DNA from 2 places in the Arthrobacter sp. Hor0625 genome. Region 2 is predicted to be linked to the other one. Evidence: predicted binding sites of a transcription regulator. Region 2 holds the regulator's gene; the other holds the start of a gene.
What was found. Region 2 encodes LexA, which represses DNA repair genes until DNA is damaged. Its sites were predicted from a motif close to TCGAACANNTGTTCGA; they were not measured.
Positions count from the first base shown of each region.

Region 1: a site for LexA is predicted at 1,878-1,893, ahead of ACTWLI_RS14585 (LexA family protein). Genes of this name have one in related genera too.

Region 1 covers NZ_CP199586.1:3,178,704-3,188,629, forward strand. The annotation lists gene ACTWLI_RS14570 (XdhC family protein) at 1-180, shown strand, start outside; gene ACTWLI_RS14575 (L-threonylcarbamoyladenylate synthase) at 274-894, shown strand; gene ACTWLI_RS14580 (class I SAM-dependent methyltransferase) at 974-1,678, opposite strand; gene ACTWLI_RS14585 (LexA family protein) at 1,907-2,338, shown strand; gene ACTWLI_RS14590 (Y-family DNA polymerase) at 2,357-3,646, shown strand; gene ACTWLI_RS14595 (DedA family protein) at 3,885-4,553, opposite strand; gene ACTWLI_RS14600 (cupredoxin domain-containing protein) at 4,751-5,218, shown strand; gene ligD (non-homologous end-joining DNA ligase) at 5,234-6,256, opposite strand; gene ACTWLI_RS14610 (cation-translocating P-type ATPase) at 6,300-8,846, opposite strand; gene ACTWLI_RS14615 (class I SAM-dependent methyltransferase) at 8,846-9,926, opposite strand, start outside.
Region 2 covers NZ_CP199586.1:50,846-60,771, reverse strand. The annotation lists gene dapF (diaminopimelate epimerase) at 1-808, shown strand, start outside; gene ACTWLI_RS00285 (class I SAM-dependent methyltransferase) at 789-1,403, opposite strand; gene hflX (GTPase HflX) at 1,968-3,551, shown strand; gene ACTWLI_RS00275 (ATP-dependent DNA helicase) at 3,544-5,664, shown strand; gene lexA (transcriptional repressor LexA) at 5,820-6,569, opposite strand; gene ACTWLI_RS00265 (LysM peptidoglycan-binding domain-containing protein) at 7,000-7,389, shown strand; gene ACTWLI_RS00260 (histidinol-phosphate transaminase) at 7,490-8,608, shown strand; gene hisB (imidazoleglycerol-phosphate dehydratase HisB) at 8,676-9,314, shown strand; gene hisH (imidazole glycerol phosphate synthase subunit HisH) at 9,311-9,926, shown strand, end outside.

The DNA of each region.
Region 1 (9,926 bases), 320 kb from region 2:
CTCGCCCGACTGCACAGCCCTGTCGGCCTGGACCTCGGCGCCCGCACGCCCGAGGAGACGGCGGTGTCCATCGCCGCGGAAATCATCGCCAAGCAGTGGAAGGGCAGCGGCCAGCCGTTGCGCCGGCTGGAGGCACGAATCCACCACGACGAGCAGGACCGCGAGCAGCAGCAGGTCTAGGGCACGGCCCGGACACCGGCCGTCGGCAGGCAGTCGCTGTCCGCAACTCCCCCGTTGGGCCCCGCCGGCCGGCGCCGGGCGTAAGCTCATGCCATGGCGAGATTCTTCGATGTGCATCCCGATAACCCGCAGCCCCGTGCCATCACTCAGGTGGTGGACCTGCTGAAATCCGGCGGCCTGATCGCCTACCCGCCGGACTCCTGCTACGCCCTGGGCGCACAGCTGGGCAACCGGGACGCTTTGGACCGGATCCGGGCCATCCGGCACCTGGACGACAAGCACCACTTCACGCTGGTCTGCAAGGACTTCGCCCAGCTGGGCCAGTTCGTCCAGATCGACAACGATGTCTTCCGCAGCATCAAGGCGGTCACGCCGGGCAGCTACACCTTCATCCTGCCCGCCACCAAGGAGGTGCCGAAGCGGCTGCTGCACCCGAAGAAGAAGACCGTCGGCGTGCGCATCCCGGACCACAAGGTCGTCCAGGCGCTGCTGGCCGAACTCGGCGAACCGCTGCTCTCCAGCACCCTGCTGCTGCCGGATGAGGACGAGCCCATGACCCAGGGCTGGGAGATCAAGGAGCGGCTGGACCACGTGGTCGACGCCGTGATTGATTCCGGCGACTGCGGGGCCGAGCCGACGACGGTCATCGACTTCTCCAGCGGCGTCGCCGAGGTAACGCGCCACGGCATGGGAGACCCGTCCCGGTTCGAGTAAACCGGCCAGCCCGGCGGGCGGGTACATGCCGCCACACCCCGCCCCTATTGTTCGGATCGGCGCGGATCCGTCGGGCCCCTCAGCCGGCTTCGAGGACGAAAAAGATGAAGGACAGGAACGCTGTCCTCTCTCCGTTCAGGATGCGGGGCGGCAGGAGTTCAGGCGGCGTTTCCGGAGATGGTGCCGGTTCGCTCACCGTGGCTATGCGGTATCCCGCGGCAGTGAAGGCGTTCATCATCGCGTGAAGCGGCCGATGCCAGAAGGTCAGGACCGCCGGCTCGCCGTCGAACTCGTAATCCTCCGAATACTGCCGGACAGCGAAGTAGTCCTCGGTTGGGTAGTTGAGCAAGCTGACCGTCGGGTGGTTGACCGACAGGATCAGGCGGCCACCCGGCTTCAACACCCGGCGCAGCTCGGCAAGTGGGGCCGACCAGTCCTCCAGATAGTGCAGGACCAGGGACGCAACCACGTCGTCGAAGGAGCCATCGGCAAAAGGCAGCGGTTTGCCGAGGTCGGCCAGGTGCAGGTCTGCGGCCGCTCCCAGCCGCCGTCTCGCCAGTTCAAGCATGGCGGGACTGGAATCGAAGCCGGTCATCACGGCGCCTCCTGCGCCCAGCGCCGCGGTCAACGGCCCGGAGCCGCACCCGGCGTCGAGGATCCGGCGACCCGCCACGTCGCCGGCGAGCGCGATCATCGCCGGCCGTTCGTAAAACGCGTTGAGGAGGCTGGACTCGTTCTCGGCCGAGTAGCTCTCGGCAAATTCGTCGTAGTTGCTGGTTTTCATTTTCACGTTCCCCCAAGAACAAGTGCAGACAGCGCCCCCTTGTCGGGCGATTGGATCCGATTCAACCACACCGTACCGCGGTGCCGGCCGCCGTGGCGGTGGCCGGAACGGGGTGCCGGCAACCCACGGAGCAGCTACCGGTCCGAGGGAATGCCCCTCCGCCGGGGTTAAATGTCCGCCCGCGGGACTACACTTGGATTCGAACATATATTCGAAAAAGGGTGTGTTGTGGGCGTTGTTGTCGGGCCCCGCGTGATAGATGCGGGCGTTTCCCTCCTGTCGGTACTCATCTCGCCGGTGGCGGTGGCTGCCGGCTATCCCTCGCCCGCGCAGGACTACTTTGACGGGCGCATTGACCTCAACGAGCACCTGATCAAGGACATCACCAGCACGTACGTGGTCAGGGTCTCGGGAGACTCGATGGAGGGCGCCGGCATCAGCGACGGTGACGAGCTCATCGTCAACCGGGCGCTGGAGCCGCGCGACGGCTGCGTCGTCGTGGCCGTGCTCGACGGCGAACTCACCGTCAAGCGCCTGCGCGTCACTCCGTCCGGGGTGGTGCTCCAGGCGGACAACCCGCGGTATCCGGACATCCGTGTCCCCGCTCTTTCCAACCTCGTCATCTGGGGCGTCGCCACCCGGTGCCTGCACCACGTCTAAGCGTGGTGTGTGAGCGTCATGCCTGAAACCCGACCGGGCGCCAGTATCGCCCTCGTGGACGTGAACTGCTTCTACGCCAGCGCCGAACGCGCGTTCGACCCGTCACTGGAGGGCCGGCCCGTGGTGGTCCTCTCCAACAACGACGGCTGCGCGGTGACCCGCTCGCCCGAGGCGAAGGCCCTCGGCATCCCCCTCGGCGAACCTTGGTTCAAGCTGGCGCCGCGGGCCAGGGAGTGGGGCCTGGTCGCCAAGTCCAGCAACTACGAGCTCTACGGGGACATCAGCGCCCGGGTGATGGAACTCCTGGGCCGGTACTCGGCGTGGCTGGAGGTCTACAGCATTGACGAAGCCTTCCTGGGAGTGCGCGGAAGCCCGGAAGAGCTGCTGCGGCTAGGGCACGCCATGAAGACGGCGGTCCGGCGCAACGTAGGCGTCCCGGTCTGCGTGGGCATCGCCGGCACCAAGACCCTGGCCAAGCTGGCCAACAAGTGGGCCAAGCACAACCCTGGATTCAACGGCGTCTGCCACTGGAATTCGGTCCCGGCCGCGCGGCAGGAGCAGCTCATGGCCGGCCTGTCCGTGATCGAACTCTGGGGTGTGTCGACGCGCCTGACCAGGCGGCTGAACGGGCTGGGAATCCATTCCGTGCTTGACCTTGCCAGGGCGGACCCGGTCATGATCAGGGACCGCTTCTCGGTGGTGCTGATGCGCACCGTCCTGGAACTGCGCGGGACGCCGTGCATCCCACTGGAGGAGGAGCGCATCGGCCGGGACCAGTTGATCTTCAGCCGTTCGTTCGCCACCCCGATCAGCACCGCCGCGGGAATGCGCCAGGTTCTCGGCATCTACGCCCAGCAGGCCAGCGCCAGGCTGGCGCGGCACGGCCTGCAGTCCAAGGTCCTGACCGCCTTTGCTGCCACATCCCACTACAACGCGCGGGACAGTTCGTATCCCTCGGTCTGCGTCCCGCTGCCCATGCCCACCGCGGACCCGGTGCTGCTGGCAAGGGCGGCCTATGCCCTGCTCCCCCGGATCGTCGACGATGCCCGGTACGCCCGGGCCGGCATCATGGTCACCGACCTGCGCCCGACCGCGGCCCAGGCCCCGCTGGCCGTCTTCGAGAACCCGCATGAGAAGTACGGCATCGGCCCGCTGCTGGAGGAGGTCAGCCGCAGGTACGGCCGGGGTTCCATCGGACTGGGCCACGCCGGCATCCGGGGCGGACCGGACTGGACAATGAAGCGCGACATGCTCTCTCCGCGCTACACGACGCACTGGGACGAACTGCCGGTGGTCAAGGCTGCGTAACGGCGTACCTGCGCGGCAGCTGCGGGGCCGCGGCACCCGACGCTGCGGCGCCGGCGCAGCCCCGACAGACGGTACGCAACGGGCGGGTGGATGCGGGCAGGTAGGCGGCCGCCGGCACGCATCCGCAGGAGCCGGTGAGCCGCGTACCGGCGCCCGTCGCCTGGAGTGAGCGTCCGGGTGGAAAAGCAGGTAGTCATTCCCGCAGACAGGTAGCCGGCCGGTTTACGCAACGTCCGGGTTACGGCGCTCCGCCGCTGCGCGCCTTGCTGCGGCGGACCGCCCGGACCACGAACCAGATCAGCACCGCGGCCAGCGCCCCGTAGACGGCGTAGTTCAGGTAGCGGGAATACTGGTCGATCAACTCGTACTGTGACCCGAGCGCAGCGCCCAGGCCAATCAGGAGACCGTTCCACAGCCCGCTGCCGGCCAGCGTAAAAACGGTGAAACTGAGCAGGTTCATGTTCTGCGCGCCAGCAGGCAGGCTGATGAGGCTCCGCACCCCCGGGATCAGCCGCCCGAAGAACACGGCAGGCCTCCCGTGGCGGTCGAACCAGTGGGCCGCCTTCTCGAAGTCCTCCCGGTCCACCAGCGGCAGCTTCGAGAGCCAGCGGATCGACCGTTCGAGCCCCAGCCGGGCACCCAGCCAGTACAGCAGCAGCGCACCAAGGTAGGCACCGAGGGTGCTGGTGAGGAAAACCAGCACCAGGCTCATGGTGCCCTGCCGGGTCAGGAAACCGGCCAGCGGCAGGATCACCTCGCTCGGGATCGGCGGGAAGACGGTCTCAGCGAGCGTAAACAGCCCGACGCCCCATTCGCCCAGCGCGTCAATGGAGCGGGCGGCGACCCCCACGATTCCGGTGAGGTCCTGCGTCGCGGAGGCTGCTGCCACCAGTGCGGGCACGGTCATGGTCGGAACTCCAGGAGGGGGAAGGACGCGGACAGTTCCAGACTGCCACACCGGACACGAGCGCGCGCGCCGGCCGCGGCACGAAGGACGCGGGCTATCCACAATCGGGCCAGGCTGACCGGCGCCTTTACCCGCGGAAGGGAGCAGAATTAAGAGCAGGGGTCCCATTGCTACGCGAGGGAAGATCGGGGTGCGCCATGAACACTGGCCAGACACGGGTATCGCTGCTGCTGGCGGCGGTCCTGCTCGGCGCCGCCGGATGCGGCGGCAGCGCTACGGCCCCGCCCGCCACATCACCCCCGGCGAGTGCACCGGCGGGAACCACCGCCAGCACCCCCGCGGGCGGCCCGATGCAGATGAGCAATGGAACCTCCACACCGGCCTCCGGCAGCACCGGCGCCTCCAGCGCGGTCCCTGCAGCCGCCGCCATTACGATCCGGGACTTCACCTTCGGGCCGCCGCTGGAAGTGCGTCCTGGCGCCACGGTGACGGTAACCAATGCCGACGGCGCGGAGCACACCGTCACCGCCGACGACGGTGCAGCGTTCAACGTCGACGTCCAGGGCGGCGGGACGGCCAGCTTCACGGCGCCCGCCACAGCGGGCACCTACACGTTCCACTGCACCTTCCATCCCTCCATGCATGGGACCCTGACGGTCAAGTGAGCCGGGGAGGTGCAGCTAGTCGGCTGCCTTGGCCCGGCTGGGCTGGACCCGCGGCGGTTCACCGGGCATCTTCGGGAAGTCCGGCGGGAAGGGCAGCTCGCCCAGGCCCTCGGCCAGGTCCCGCTCCCACCAGCCCAGCAGGGCCTCGATGGAGCCTGGCCGGTCGTGCATCCCGGCCCACGGGTCCCCCACGGACTGCAGCCGGCCCGGAACGGTCGCGACGGTGAAGTCCTTGGGGTCCGCTGAATCCAGCTCCTCCCATGCCAGCGGGCAGGAGACCGTCGCGGCGGGCAGCGCGCGCGGGCTGTAGGCGCCCGCCATGGTGCGGTCGCGGTTGGCCTGGTTGAAGTCGACGAAGACCCGGGCGCCGCGTTCCTCCTTCCACCAGGCGGTGGTGACCTGCTCCGGCATCCGGCGTTCGAGTTCGCGGGCGGCGGCGATGACGGCGTGGCGCACGTCCAGGAACTCGTGGCGGGGTTCGATCGGGGCGAAGACGTGCAGGCCGCGGTTGCCGGAGGTCTTGATGAAGGCGGTCAGACCCGCCTCGGCCAGGACCGCGCGCAGCTCGTGGGCGGCGGGCACCGCGTCCTTGAAGCCGGTACCCGGTTGCGGGTCGAGGTCGATCCGCAGCTGGTCGGGGTTGTCCGGGTCCGCGGCCCGGGACGCCCAGGGGTGGAAGACCACCGTGTTCATCTGTACCGCCCACACCGCGGCCGCGACCTCGTCGATCACCAGCTGGGGGTGGGACCGGCCGCTCGGGTAGACCACGTCCACGGCCCGCACGTAATCCGGGGCACCCTTGGGCGGGTTCTTCGAGAAGAACTGCTCGCCGTCGACGTTCCCGGAAAAGCGCTGCAGCGTGACCGGACGGCCGCCGTTGGCCGCCAGGAACGCATCCCCGACGGCCACCATGTAGTGGGCGAGGTCCAGCTTGCTCAGACCCGCCTCGGGCCACAGCAGCCTGCTGGGACTGGAGACCCTGACTTCCCTGCCGCCATCCGGTCCCTCGACGGCGACCATGGTTTCTTCGCGAGCCATGAGGATCAAGCTACCCCCGGACGCTGCCCAAGGAAAGGACGCCTCAGGGGCGGCGGACGGATTTGTAGATTTCGAACCAGGCCACCCCGGCCGCGCCCGCGAGCACCGCCAGGAGCCAATCGGCCGGCGCCAGCGGCCCCAGATTGAACGCGCCCCGCAGGCCCGGAACGTTCAGCAGCACCACGAGGAACAGGGCCGCGCCCCCGACCACCCACTTCAGCGTCCGGTTGCGGCGCTCGCGGAAGGTCCGCCAGACCGGCAGCCGCCAGGACCGGTTGACCAGGATCAGGCACAGGTTGCCGACCACGAGGGTCGCGAAGGACACCGAGCGCACGACGTCGTCCGGCGTGCCGCTGCCGAGGCTCCAGAGGTAGACCCCGACGACGGCGGCCAGCACGGAGAGCCCCTGGCAGGCGGCGATGGCCAGCACCCGGCGCCCGAAAATGCCCTGGCCCGGCCGGCGCGGCGGCTGGTCCATGATCGCCGGATCGATTTCTTCCGCTTCAAACACCACCGAGCAGGCCGGGTCGATGATGAGCTCAAGGAAAGCGATCTGCACCGGCAGCAGGACCAGCGGCCAGTCGCTGACGAAGACCGGCAGCAGGGACATGCCGACAATCGGGACGTGCACGGCGATCGTGTAGGCCAGCGCCTTGCGGAGGTTGTCGAAGATCCCGCGGCCCTGGCGGATGCCGCCGGCGATGGAGCTGAAGTCGTCGTCCGTGAGGACCAGGTCCGCGGATTCCCGGGCGACGTCGGTGCCCCGGGCGCCCATCGCGATGCCGATGTCCGCCGCGCGCAGGGCCGGTGCGTCGTTGACGCCGTCACCGGTCATCCCGACCACCTCGCCGTTGACCTTCAGCGCGCGGATGATCCGCAGTTTTTGTTCCGGGACCATCCGGGCGAACACGCTGACGGTGCGGATGCGCCGCGCCAACTCGTCGTCGGGCATGGCCGCGAGCTCGGGGCCGGTGATGACGCCCGCGCCGTGGTCCAGGCCGACCGCGCGGCCGATCGCCAGCGCGGTCCCCGGATAGTCGCCGGTGATCATCACCGTGCGGACCCCGGCGCGGGCGCACGCGGCCACCGCGGCGGCCACCCCGGGCCGCAGCGGATCGTGCAGGCCGACCAGGCCCAGGTACTCGAACTCGAAGTCGGCCTGCAGCTCCGGGAGGTCACCGGCGCGGTCGAACGATGCGCGCGCGACGGCCAGCACCCGCTGGCCGCCGGCGGTCGCGGTCTCCACCTCGGCCAGCAGCGCCGCCTGCTGGTCCGCGTCCAGGCGGCAGAGCCGGGCGATGGCTTCCGGGGCGCCCTTGGCCGCCACCGCGTAATGGCTCCCGCCGGGCGCGTGCCAGACGTGCGAGAGCGCCAGCAGTTTCTCGGACAGCGGGTATTCCCGGACCAGCTCCCAGTCCCCATGCAGCCGCCCGGTGCCGCTGAGGTACTTGTTGCCGACGGCCTTGAAGGCCTTGTCCATCGGGTCGAAGGGGTCCACCGGGGAGGCCAGGACCCCATACTCGGCGATGGTGTGGAACGCCGCGGGGAGCGGGCGGTCATCGACCAGGCAGCGTTCGCCGCCCACCACGAATTCGTTGACGCTCATGCTGTTCATGGTCAGCGTGCCGGTCTTGTCCACGCAGATGACGGTGGCGGCGCCAAGGGCCTCGATCACCGGCGACCGCCGGGTCAGCACGTGCTGCTGCGACATCCGCCAGGCCCCGAGGGCCAGGAACACGGTGAGCACCACCGGGAATTCCTCCGGCAGCATGGCCATCGCCGTTGCGATGCCGGCCAGCAGCGCTTCCAGCCAGTTGCCGCGGGTAAGTCCGTAGACTCCGGCGACGACGGCGGCGGCGGCCAGCCCGAAGGCGGCGAGGTAACGGACCAGGCGGTCGACTTCTTGCTGCAGCGGGGTGGGTTCCTGTTCGATGGAGCGCAGCGCGGAGCCGATCCGGCCCAGTTCGGTTCCCGGCCCGGTGCCGGTCACCCGGGCCAGCCCGTGGCCCTTGACCACCAGGGTCCCCGAGAAGACCCAGGGCGTCGCGTCCCCGCCGGGCCGTCCCATTGGTCCGGCGGCGGCCGCCGGGTCCGCGGCCTTCCGCACCGGGACCGATTCCCCGGTCAGGGCAGATTCGTCCACGGTGAAGTTCCGGGAGTCGAACAGCACGGCGTCGGCGGGCACGCGGTCCCCTTCGGCGAGCATGGCCAGGTCCCCGCGCACCACCTCCCGGCCGGGGATGCGCAGCTGCTCCCCGTCCCGGATCACCAGGGCACGCGGCGAGGACAGGTCCCGGAGCGCGGCCAGCGCGTTCTCGGTTTTGCGCTCCTGGTAGATGGAGATAGCGATGACAACCACGACGAAGGAGAGCAGGAGCACACCGTCGAGCAGCTCGGCCAGCAGGAAGTTCACGGTTCCGGCGACCAGCAGGAGCAGGAGCATGGGCTGGCGGACCACCGCCCAGGTCTGCTGCAGCAGGTTCCGCGGTTTCGCGGTCGGCAGCTCGTTGGGGCCGTCGGCTGCCAGCCGCTGCGACGCCTCGGCCGCGGAGAGTCCCTCCGCGACGGCGGCTGCCGGCCCGGGGTTCATCAGAGCCAGGCGGTCCGCCGCAGCGGGGGCTCGGCACCGCCGGCCCGCCGGACCAGCACCTGGTTGACGCCGGTCGTTCCGGCCTCGAAGCCCAGTGCGCTGGCGGCCATGTAGAGCCGCCACACCCGGGCCCGGCCCGGGCTGCTAGCCAGCACCGCGTCATTCCAGTGGCGCTCCAGGTTGTCCACCCAGGCCCGCAGGGTCAGGGCGTAGTGCGGGCGCAGCGCCTCGACGTCGAGGACTTCGAAGCCGTCGCCCTCCAGGGCGCCGACCATCTCGGCCAGGCTCAGCATTTCCCCGTCGGGAAAGACGTAGCGCGGGATGAAGGAGTCCGGGTCAGAGGCGGCGGGGCCGGCGTTCCAGGAGATGGCATGGTTCAGGAGCCGGCCGCCGGGGCGCAGCAGCGCGTGCAGCCGGGACGCGTACCGGCCTATCTGGTCGCGGCCGACGTGTTCGGACATGCCGATCGAACTGATCGCGTCGTACGGGCCGTCCTCGACGTCGCGGTAGTCCTGGACCCGGATCTCAATCCGGTCCGTCAGGCCCGCTTCCGCGACCCGTTTGCGGGCCAGTTCCGCCTGCTCGGCGGAGAGGGTGACGCCGACGACGTCCGCCCCGTAGCGGCGGGCGGCGTGGATGGCGAAGCTGCCCCAGCCGCACCCGACGTCGAGGACGCGCATCCCGGCTTGGAGCCCGAGCTTGCGGCAGACCAGGTCGAGCTTTGCCTCCTGCGCCGCGTCCAGCCCGGTGTCCGGGCTGTCCCAGACCGCGCAGGAGTAGACCAGCGACGGACCCAGGATGAGGGCGTAGAAATCGTTGCCGACGTCGTAGTGGTGCGAAATGGCGGCCGCGTCGCGTCTCCGGGAGTGCCGGCGGCCCTTGCGCGCCACGCGGGCTTCCTCGGGCGGCGGCGCCGGGTTCGGCCCCAGCGCGCCGAGCCGCACCGCGGCCGCGGCCAGCGTGCCCAGTTCCCGGAGCGTGGGGCGGCGGAACGGCCCGGGCTCGGCGAACTTCCCCGCGGAACTGAGGGCGCCGAAGCTGGCAAAGATGTCGCCCGGCGCCTCAATCTCGCCGGCGACG
Region 2 (9,926 bases):
ACAGGTGGCCGCCCTGTGCGATCGGCACCGCGGCATCGGTGGCGACGGGCTGATCCGCGCCGTACCCTCGCGGATGCTGCCCGAAGGCCGGGAATTGCTCGCGCAGCACCCCGACGCCGAGTGGTTCATGGACTACCGCAACGGCGACGGGTCCCTCTCGGAAATGTGCGGCAACGGAGTCCGGGTCTTCGTGCACTTCCTCGTCAGCGAGGGCCTCGCGGACCTGCCGGCCGGTGAATCGCTGACCATCGGCACCCGCGCAGGAGTGAAGACCGTGGTCCGCACCGCGGCAGGCTACGCCGTGGACATGGGCCCGTGGGAGTTCATCTTCCCCGGCGAAGCGACCGCCCGGGCCATGGACTCCCTGGTCAGCGCCGACGGCCTGGAGGTGGCCCGGCCCGCGCTGTCGGTGAGCATGGGCAACCCGCACACCGTCGTGGCGCTGGCCGAACAGGCGGAACTGGAAGCCACCGAGCTGTACCGGGCGCCGCGCGTCGACCCGCTGCCCCCGCACGGGACCAACGTCGAATTCGTCGTTCCTGCCGAACCGCTCGTCCACGACGGCGTCGGCGCCATCACCATGCGCGTGCACGAACGCGGCGTGGGGGAGACCCAGTCCTGCGGCACCGGTGCCTGCGCAGCCGCCGTCGCCATTCGGCACTGGGCCGGCCAGGGTTCCCCGGACACCTGGAACGTCACGGTGCCCGGCGGCGTCGTCGGCGTGAAATTCTTTGTGGCCGCGGACGGCCACGAACACGTCGAGCTCAGCGGCCCCGCCGTCATCGTCGCTAGCGGGACGCTTTCCTGACCCGCAGGATCCGGAAGGACTTCGAGGTGCTCTCGCGGGTCACGGTGAAGCTGCTGTCCAGCTCGGCTGCCAGCCAGCGCTGAAGCGAGTCCGAGCCGAGGTTCTTCTGCACGACGAGCCAGGCCGACCCGCCCGGCGCCAGCCGCGGCAGCCAGTGCAGCAGCAGGGTGTGGAGTTCATCCTTGCCGATCCGAATCGGCGGATTGGACCAGATCGTGTCAAAGCGCAACTCCGGATCGACTTCCCCGGGAGTGCTGGCCGTGACGTTCTCCAGCCCCAGCAGCGCCGCGTTCTCGTTGGTCAGGGTCACGCAGCGCTCGTTGACGTCGACGGCATACACCTGCGCGTGCGGTGCCTTCAGGGCCATGGTCAGAGCGATCGGCCCCCAACCGCAGCCAATGTCCAGCAGGTTTCCCTGCGGCGCAGGGGACGGGACGTCGGCCAGCAGGACGGCGGTGCCCTTATCGATGCCGTCCGGGCTGAAGATCCCCGAGGAGGTCTGCAACTGCCGCTGGGCGCCGGCCAGCTCCACGGTCAGGGGCTTGCGGGTGAACGGCCCGGCGGGCTGGGCGCTGAAATAGTGTGCAGACTCCATAACTGGCCAGATTAGTTCGACGTCGGCGGCTAAGGGAAACCGGCGCGGACACGGGTCCGGTGCAGGGCCGCGGCGCCGGGCACGGGCCGCCCTCTGCTACGCTTAAAGGCATGATCTTGAACTTCAAGTAGCCGGCACGGGCCCCGCTCTATCAAGGCCCGTCCCCGCAGCGACGCAGGTACCTACCTTCCGCTCAGTGCGCCCCCAACCGTGAACCCGGACCGATGTGTCCGGCCGTGGAGCGGCGCCCGATCCACTTGGAGTCCATCCTTTGGAGCTCCGCCTCCTCGAATCCCGCCATGCCGGATCCCTCCGGCCGGCCGGACCCGCGGCGGCATGGCCGGCACAGGCTGAACGGAACCACTTCCCCCGCTCCCGGCGCACCGACGCCGTCGGCGGACCCATTCACCGCTCTGCCACGGAGCGCCCGCCCTGCCCGCGGCCACAGCACCGCAGGCACGCCAGGAGGCACGGATGACCCCAAACAGTCAGCCCAGCGCGAATACCGCGCCACGGAACGCCGAACAGCACTATCCTGAAATTGCCAACCCTTCAAAGGAGAACATGACCAGCCAGCCCAACACCGGATCCGACTCAGCCGCCCAGGACATGAGCCCTGCGGAAATCCAGGCAGTGATCGACCGGATCCTCTCCAAGGACGCCCCCGCCGTGAAGCCGGAGCGCCGCGACGGTGCCGGGGCCGCCGGCGAATCCAAGGCCGTGCTCGGCCGGGCCCAGGCCATTTCCCGGCTGGACGAGGAACACGGCAGCTACGACGGCGACCAGCAGGACCTTGCCGAACGCCACGCACTGCGGCGCACCGCCGGCCTGTCCACCGAACTCGAAGACGTCACCGAGGTCGAATACCGGCAGTTGCGGCTCGAACGCGTCGTCCTCGCCGGGCTCTGGACCGAAGGCACCCTGGCCGACGCCGAGAACTCGCTGCGCGAACTCGCCGCCCTGGCCGAGACCGCCGGTTCCGAAGTCCTGGACGGCCTCGTCCAGCGCCGCGCCAAGCCGGACCCGGGAACCTTCCTGGGCTCGGGCAAGGCCCAGGAGCTCAAGGACATCGTGATGTCCACGGGCGCTGACACCGTGGTCGTCGACGCCGAACTGGCCCCGTCCCAGCGGCGCGCCCTGGAAGACATCGTCAAGGTCAAGGTGATCGACCGGACCGCCCTGATCCTGGACATTTTCGCCCAGCACGCCAAGAGCCGCGAGGGCAAGGCCCAGGTGGAACTGGCCCAGCTCGAATACCTCCTGCCGCGCCTGCGCGGCTGGGGCGAGTCGATGTCCCGCCAGGCCGGCGGCCAGGTCGGCGGCGCCGGCGCGGGCATGGGTTCGCGCGGCCCCGGTGAGACGAAGATCGAACTGGACCGCCGCCGCATCCGCACCCGCATGGCCAAGCTGCGGCGCGAAATCGCCGCCATGAAGCCCGCCCGCGAAACGAAGCGCGCCAACCGCCGCCGCAATGCGGTGCCGTCGGTAGCCATCGCCGGTTACACCAACGCCGGCAAGTCCTCCCTGCTGAACCGCCTGACCGACGCCGGTGTGCTGGTGGAGAACGCCCTGTTCGCCACCCTGGACCCGACGGTCCGCAAGGCAGAGACGCAGGACGGGCTGGGCTACACACTCGCCGACACGGTCGGGTTCGTGCGCTCACTGCCCACCCAGCTGGTCGAAGCCTTCCGCTCCACCCTGGAGGAGGTCGCGGACGCGGACTTGATCCTGCACGTCGTCGACGTCTCCCACCCCGACCCGGAGGGCCAGATCGCGGCCGTCCGGTCCGTGTTCAGCGAGGTCGACGCCCGAAAGGTGCCGGAGATCATCGTCCTGAACAAGGCGGACGCCGCGGATCCCTACGTGGTCGAACGGCTCAAGCAGCGCGAACCCCGCCACGTCGTGGTCTCGGCCCGGACCGGGGAGGGCATCCCCGAACTCCTGAAGGCCATCAGCGAGGGCATCCCGCGGCCCAGCGTCAAGCTCGAACTGATGATCCCGTACCAGCGCGGGGACCTGCTCAGCAAGCTCCACGAGACGGACGCGGAAATCCTCAGCCTCGACCACGAGGAAGGCGGCACCCGCGCCGTCGTCATGGTCCGCGAAGGGCTCGCGGCCGAACTGGATTCCTTCGTCAGCAATGACTGATCCGGTTTCACCCGACGGGGACCCGGGCGAGCCCGGCACCGCACCGTCCGGCAAAACACCGTCCGGCAGCGCACCGTCCGGCGAGCAGTTCGTTCTTGACCTGCTCGACCGGGCGGTCGCCGGCATGGGCGGGCAAAGCCGTGAAGGCCAGCACGAGATGGCCCGGCAGGTGGCGCGCGCGATTGAATCCGGCGACCACCTGCTGGTCCAGGCCGGCACCGGAACCGGCAAGTCCTTGGCCTACCTGGTGCCGCTGATCGCCCACGCGCTGGGCAGCGACAAGCCCACCCTGGTCTCGACCGCCACCCTCGCCCTGCAGACCCAGATCGTCGGCCGGGACCTGCCGCGGCTGCTCAAGACGATCACCCCCGCACTGGACCGTCCGGTCAAGGTCGCCCTGGTCAAGGGGAGGTCAAACTACGTCTGCCGGCACAAACTCGAGGGCGGGTTCCCCTCCGAGGAGCCGTCCGAAGGCCAGCTGTTTTCGCTCGGCGAGGACACCTCGGTGCCGCACTTCGCCGCCGCCATGGGCGGACCCTCCTCGCAGCTGGGCAAGGAAGTGGTCCGGCTCCGCGAGTGGGCCGAGGACACCGCCACGGGGGACCGCGATGAACTCCTGCCCGGGGTGACCGACCGGGCCTGGCGCCAGGTCTCCGTGACCTCCATGGAGTGCCTCGGCGCCCAGAAGTGCCCGCTCGCCGCCGAGTGCTTCAGCGAGCTCGCCCGGCAGAACGCCGCCGACGCGGACGTCGTGGTCACCAACCACGCCATGCTGGCGGTCAGCGCGTTCGAAGGCCTGGCGGTGCTGCCCGAGTACGACGTCGTCGTCGTGGACGAGGCGCACGAACTGCAGGACCGAGTCACCGGCGCCGTCTCCGGGCAGCTTTCCGTGGCCATGGTGCACGCCGCAGCCTCAGGTGCCCGCAAACACACCGGAATCACCGTCGATGCGCTCAACACCGCCGCGGCCAACCTCGAGCTGGCCATCGCCGGCGTGCCCAGCGGGCTGATGCCCAACGGGCTCAACAGCGAACAGCTTGACTGTGTGGACCAGCTCCGGGACGCCTGCCGCGCCGCGCTTTCGGATTCCAAGGGGGACAGCTCCGTCACCGCCGACGGCGGACGGCAGCTCGCGCGCTCCCGCCTGATGGTGATCCTCGAACTGTGCGAGCGGCTGCTCGCCGCCAAGGAAAACCGGGAAGTCGTCTGGTTTTCCCGCGCCAGCAGCTTCGACCCGCAGCAGGGCTACTCCCAGCCGGACGACTCCGCGCCCGCGTTGATCAACATCGCCCCGCTCAGCGTGGCCGGACGGCTGCGCGAGGGGCTTTTCGCCGACCACACCGTCGTGCTGACCTCGGCGACGCTGGCCATCGGTTCGGCGTTCGAGCCTGCTGCCGGGGGACTGGGCCTGGTCGGCCCCGGCGCTCCGAGCTGGACCGGCGTCGACGTCGGTTCCCCCTTCGCCTACCCGCAGCAGGGCATCCTCTACGTGGCCGGGCACCTGCCCAAACCAGGCCGCGGCACCTCCCCGGAAGCCCTTGACGAGCTGGAAAAGCTGATCCGGGCCTCCAACGGCGGGGCACTGTGCCTCTTCTCCTCCCGGCGGGCCGCCGAGGAGGCCGCCGACGCGATGCGTCTGCGGCTGGACCTGAGCATCCTGTGCCAGGGCGAATCGACCATGACGGCGCTGGTCAAGCAGTTCGCCGACGAACCGGACACTTGCCTCTTCGGCACCATGTCGCTCTGGCAGGGCGTGGACGTGCCCGGAAACTCCTGCCGGCTGGTGGTCATCGACCGGATCCCGTTCCCGCGGCCGGACGACCCGCTGATGACCGCCCGGTCCCGCGCCGTGGCGCAGTCCGGCGGCAACGGCTTCATGAGCGTCTCGGCGACCCACGCGGCCATCCGCCTCGCCCAGGGCGCCGGGCGGCTGATCCGCTCGACGTCGGACAAGGGCGTGGTGGCCGTGCTGGACTCACGCCTGTCCACCGAACGCTACGGCGCCTTCCTGCGCGCGGCGCTGCCGCCGTTCTGGCCCACCACGGACCCGGCAGTGGCCCGTGCGGCCCTCGAACGCCTGGCCCGCACGCCGGCGCCGCAGGCTGCCGGCTAGGCCGCCGGCACCGGAGGCCAGAGCAGGCCACGGCGCCGGCCCGAACACGGCAGGCCCGAACAGGGAAGACCCGAACAGAGAAGGCCCCGTCCGATTCGATCGGACGGGGCCTTCCGGCTGTCTGGGGCAGGCAGTCGGGGAGGTGCGGGCGCAGACTACAGGGAGCGCAGCACGGACACGACCTTGCCCATGATGACGGCGTGGTCGCCGAGGATCGGCTCGTACTGCGTGTTCTGCGGCAGCAGCCAGGTGTGGCCGTCGCGCTGCCGGAACGTCTTCACCGTCGCCTCGTCGTCGAGCAGTGCGGCCACGATGTCACCGTTGGCGGCGTCATTCTGGCGCCGGACCACCACCCAGTCACCGTCGCAGATGGCGGCATCGATCATGGAATCCCCGGCCACCTTGAGCATGAACAATTCACCGTGGCCCACCAGCTGGCGCGGCAGCGGCATGACGTCCTCAACCACCTGGTCCGCCAGGATCGGACCGCCGGCGGCGATCCGCCCGACGAACGGCACCATGGCGGTGTCGGTGGCGCTGGCCAGTTCAGCCACGGCAAGGCCGCCAACCGCGCGCAGTCCGCTGGACTTTTCCACGCCGGAAATCCGGTTGGCACCTTCATCCAGGGTCAGCGGCATGAGCACCTCCATGGCGCGCGGGCGCTTGGGGTCCCGGCGCAGGTAGCCCAGTTTTTCCAGCTGGGAGAGCTGGTGGGTAACGCTGGAGAGGCTGGCGAGCCCGACCGTGTCGCCGATCTCGCGCATGGACGGGGGATAGCCGTTGTCGGTGACCGACCGCTGGATGGTCTCCAGGATCTTCTTTTGGCGGACGGTGAGGCTCTTCGGCGCCCGGACGGCCTGCGGACCGCGCGCTGCGGCCCTCCCGCCGGCGGCTTGTGCTGCCATGTTCGCCTTGCCTTTCCGTTGCGCCCGGCGTTTCTGCCGTCCGGACCGTGAGATCTAAAAATGTCGGACCCCGCTGATGAACTGTTTCTGTTCGAAAAGCCGGTGCTCCTGTGCTTCAAAAGTAGGCCAGCCCCCGGTCTTTTTCAAACATTTGTTCTAGCGAGTCTCGACATAGTTCGTTCATAGGTGCTAAAACAGAGACAGTGGAGTTCGAAGATGTGTTCGAATAAGCGCCGGCGGGTACGGGAAGTACTTTCGGCTCTATGTTCGAGCGGCAGGCGTCGGACGGTTTGGCTGGAACAAGGTCCGGAGCGCACAGCCCCGGTCCGGAGCAGTTGGTTCCAGAGTGTTGCGTTAGTAGGTTCGGCCGGTTGGCGGCGGGTAGTGGAGTACGCCGGGCGGCACAGACAAGTCCAGGAGGGCTCAGTTCATGTCAGCAGTAAGCGTTGGTACAGAATCGCTGGTTTCCATCACCACCGCCGGGGCGCCGGCCGCTGCCGGGCGTCCGGCCCCGCTCCGGCTGACCCGCCGGGGCCGGTTCGTCTTCCTGGGGCTGCCGCCAATCCTGCTGGCCGCGCTGCTGATGTCACTGGCCGGCTTCCTCAACTCACCGGCCAAGGCGGCGGACTCCGCCGCGGACATCTCGCTCACGCCGGCGGTCACCGTCACGGTCCAGCCCGGCCAGTCGCTGTGGGCCATCGCGGGCACAGTGGCTCCGGAGCGCGATCCCCGCGACGTGGTCGCCGACATCGTCCAGCTCAACAACCTCGATGCGGCCCGCGTGCTGCCGGGCCAGCAGCTCTTCGTGCCCACCAAGTAGCTTCGCCGTCCCGGCCGGCCTGCCTGTCCGACCCGGCGCGGGGGACCGCGTCAACAGTCACAGTTTCGGGGCCGGACGGTCCCTCACTTAAACTGGAGGGGTGACTGACCAGCTAGAGCGACTCGACCGACTGCCCCTCCGAACGAACCTGCGGGGGCTCCGGCCCTACGGCGCACCGCAGCTGGACGTCCCGATCCTGCTCAATGTCAACGAAAACACCCATGGCGTTCCGGCCGATGTCCGGGCTGCCATCGCCGAGGCAGTGACGGAGGCCGCCGCCGGACTGAACCGCTACCCGGACCGCGAGTTCACCGAACTGCGGACGGCGCTGGCCGAGTACCTGGGCCACGACCTCGGCGCGGACAACATCTGGGCAGCCAACGGCTCCAACGAGGTGCTGCAGCAGATCCTCCAGGCCTTCGGCGGCCCGGGACGCACCGCACTGGGCTTCCCTCCCACGTATTCCATGTATCCGCTTCTCGCGGCCGGCACCGATACCGCGTACATCACCGGCGAGCGCGCCTCCGACTATGGCCTCAGCGCCGCCTCGGCCGCCCGCCAGGTCCGTGAACTCGTACCCAACATCGTCTTCCTCTGCTCACCGAACAACCCCACCGGCACCGGCCTGGGACTGGACGTGGTGGAGGCCGTCTACGAGGCCGGCGAGGCGAGCCAGACCGTGGTGATCGTCGACGAGGCGTACCACGAGTTCGCCCACGACGGCACCCCCAGTGCCCTCACCCTGCTCCCGGGGCGGGAACGGCTGATCGTGTCCCGGACCATGAGCAAGGCCTTCGCCCTGGCCGGCGCCCGGGTGGGCTACATGGCCGCGGCGCCGGAGGTCGCGGACGCGCTGCGACTGGTCCGGCTGCCGTACCACCTCTCGGCCATCACCCAGGCGACCGCGCTGGCGGCCCTGCGCCACCGCGTCGCCCTGATGGCCGACGTCGAGGACATCAAGCGTCAGCGGGACCGCATCGTGACGGAACTGACGCGGATGGGCCTGAAGCCGGCCGCCTCCGACTCGAACTACGTCTTCTTCGGCGGCCTCGAGAACCCGCACCAGGTGTGGCAGGGACTGCTGGAGGCCGGCGTACTCATCCGCGACGTCGGGATCCCCGGCCACCTCCGCGTGACCGCCGGCACTGAGACGGAAACCACAGCCTTCCTCGAGGCCCTGGAACGGATCCTGACCGGTCCCGGGGCCCCGTCCGCCTAGACTTAACCCCAGGACCCACGCGCGGCGCCCGCCAGCCGGGCGCCCGCCCCATCCAAAGGACATCCCCATGAGCAACACCGCATCAGCCGCCGTCGCGACCCGGACCGTGGCCCGGACCGCCCGCCTGGAGCGGAGCACCAGCGAATCGTCCGTCCTGGTCGAAATCGACCTCGACGGTACAGGCGTCTCGGACATCAGCACCTCGGTCCCGTTCTACGACCACATGCTGACGGCCCTGAGCAAGCACTCGCTGATCGACATGACCGTCAAGGCCACCGGCGACACCCACATCGACGTGCACCACACCGTCGAGGACGTCGCCATCACTCTCGGCGAGGTCCTGCGCACGGCCCTGGGCAACAAGGCCGGCATCCGCCGCTTCGGCGAAGCCACCGTGCCGCTCGACGAAGCCCTCGCGCACGCGGTCGTCGACGTCTCGGGCCGGCCCTACCTGGTGCACGCCGGCGAACCGGCCGGCCAGGAATACCACCTGATCGGCGGCCACTTCACCGGATCGCTGACCCGGCACGTCTTCGAAGCCATCACGCTCCACGCCGGCATCTGCCTGCACATGAACGTCACCGCCGGCCGCGACCCGCACCACATCGTCGAAGCGCAGTTCAAGGCTTTCGCCCGGGCGCTTCGCGCCGCCGTCGAACCCGACCCGCGCGTCGAGGGCATCCCGTCCACCAAGGGCGCACTGTGACCGGCAAAGTGCTGCGCGACGGCGCGATCATCGACCCCGACGCGCACCGGAAGCCGGCGTCGCCGGAGGGCAAGCCCACGGTCACGGTCCTGGACTACGGTTCCGGCAACGTCCGTTCGGCCGTCCGGGCGCTCGAACGTGCCGGCGCCGAGGTGATCCTCAGCTCCAAGCCCGAGGATGTGCTCAACGCCGACGGCCTCGTCGTACCCGGGGTCGGGGCCTTCGAGACGGTCATGAACGAGCTCAAGGCCGTGGACGCGGTCCGGATGATCGGACGCCGCGTCGCCGGCGGCCGGCCCGTCCTCGGCATCTGCGTCGGGCTCCAGGTCCTGTTCGAGGCCGGCGTGGAACACGGCACCGTCGCCGAGGGCATGGGGGAGTGGCCGGGCAAGGTCGAACTCCTGCAGGCCGACGTCGTCCCGCACATGGGCTGGAACACCGTCACCGTCCCGGAGGGCTCCGCGCTCTTCGCCGGGGTGGAGAACGAGCGGTTCTACTTCGTGCACTCCTATGGCGTGCAGCGCTGGGACTTCGACGTGATCCAGCCCCGCATGGCTGCCCCGCTCGTGACCTGGTCGGAGCACGGCGCGCCTTTCGTCGCCGCGGTGGAGA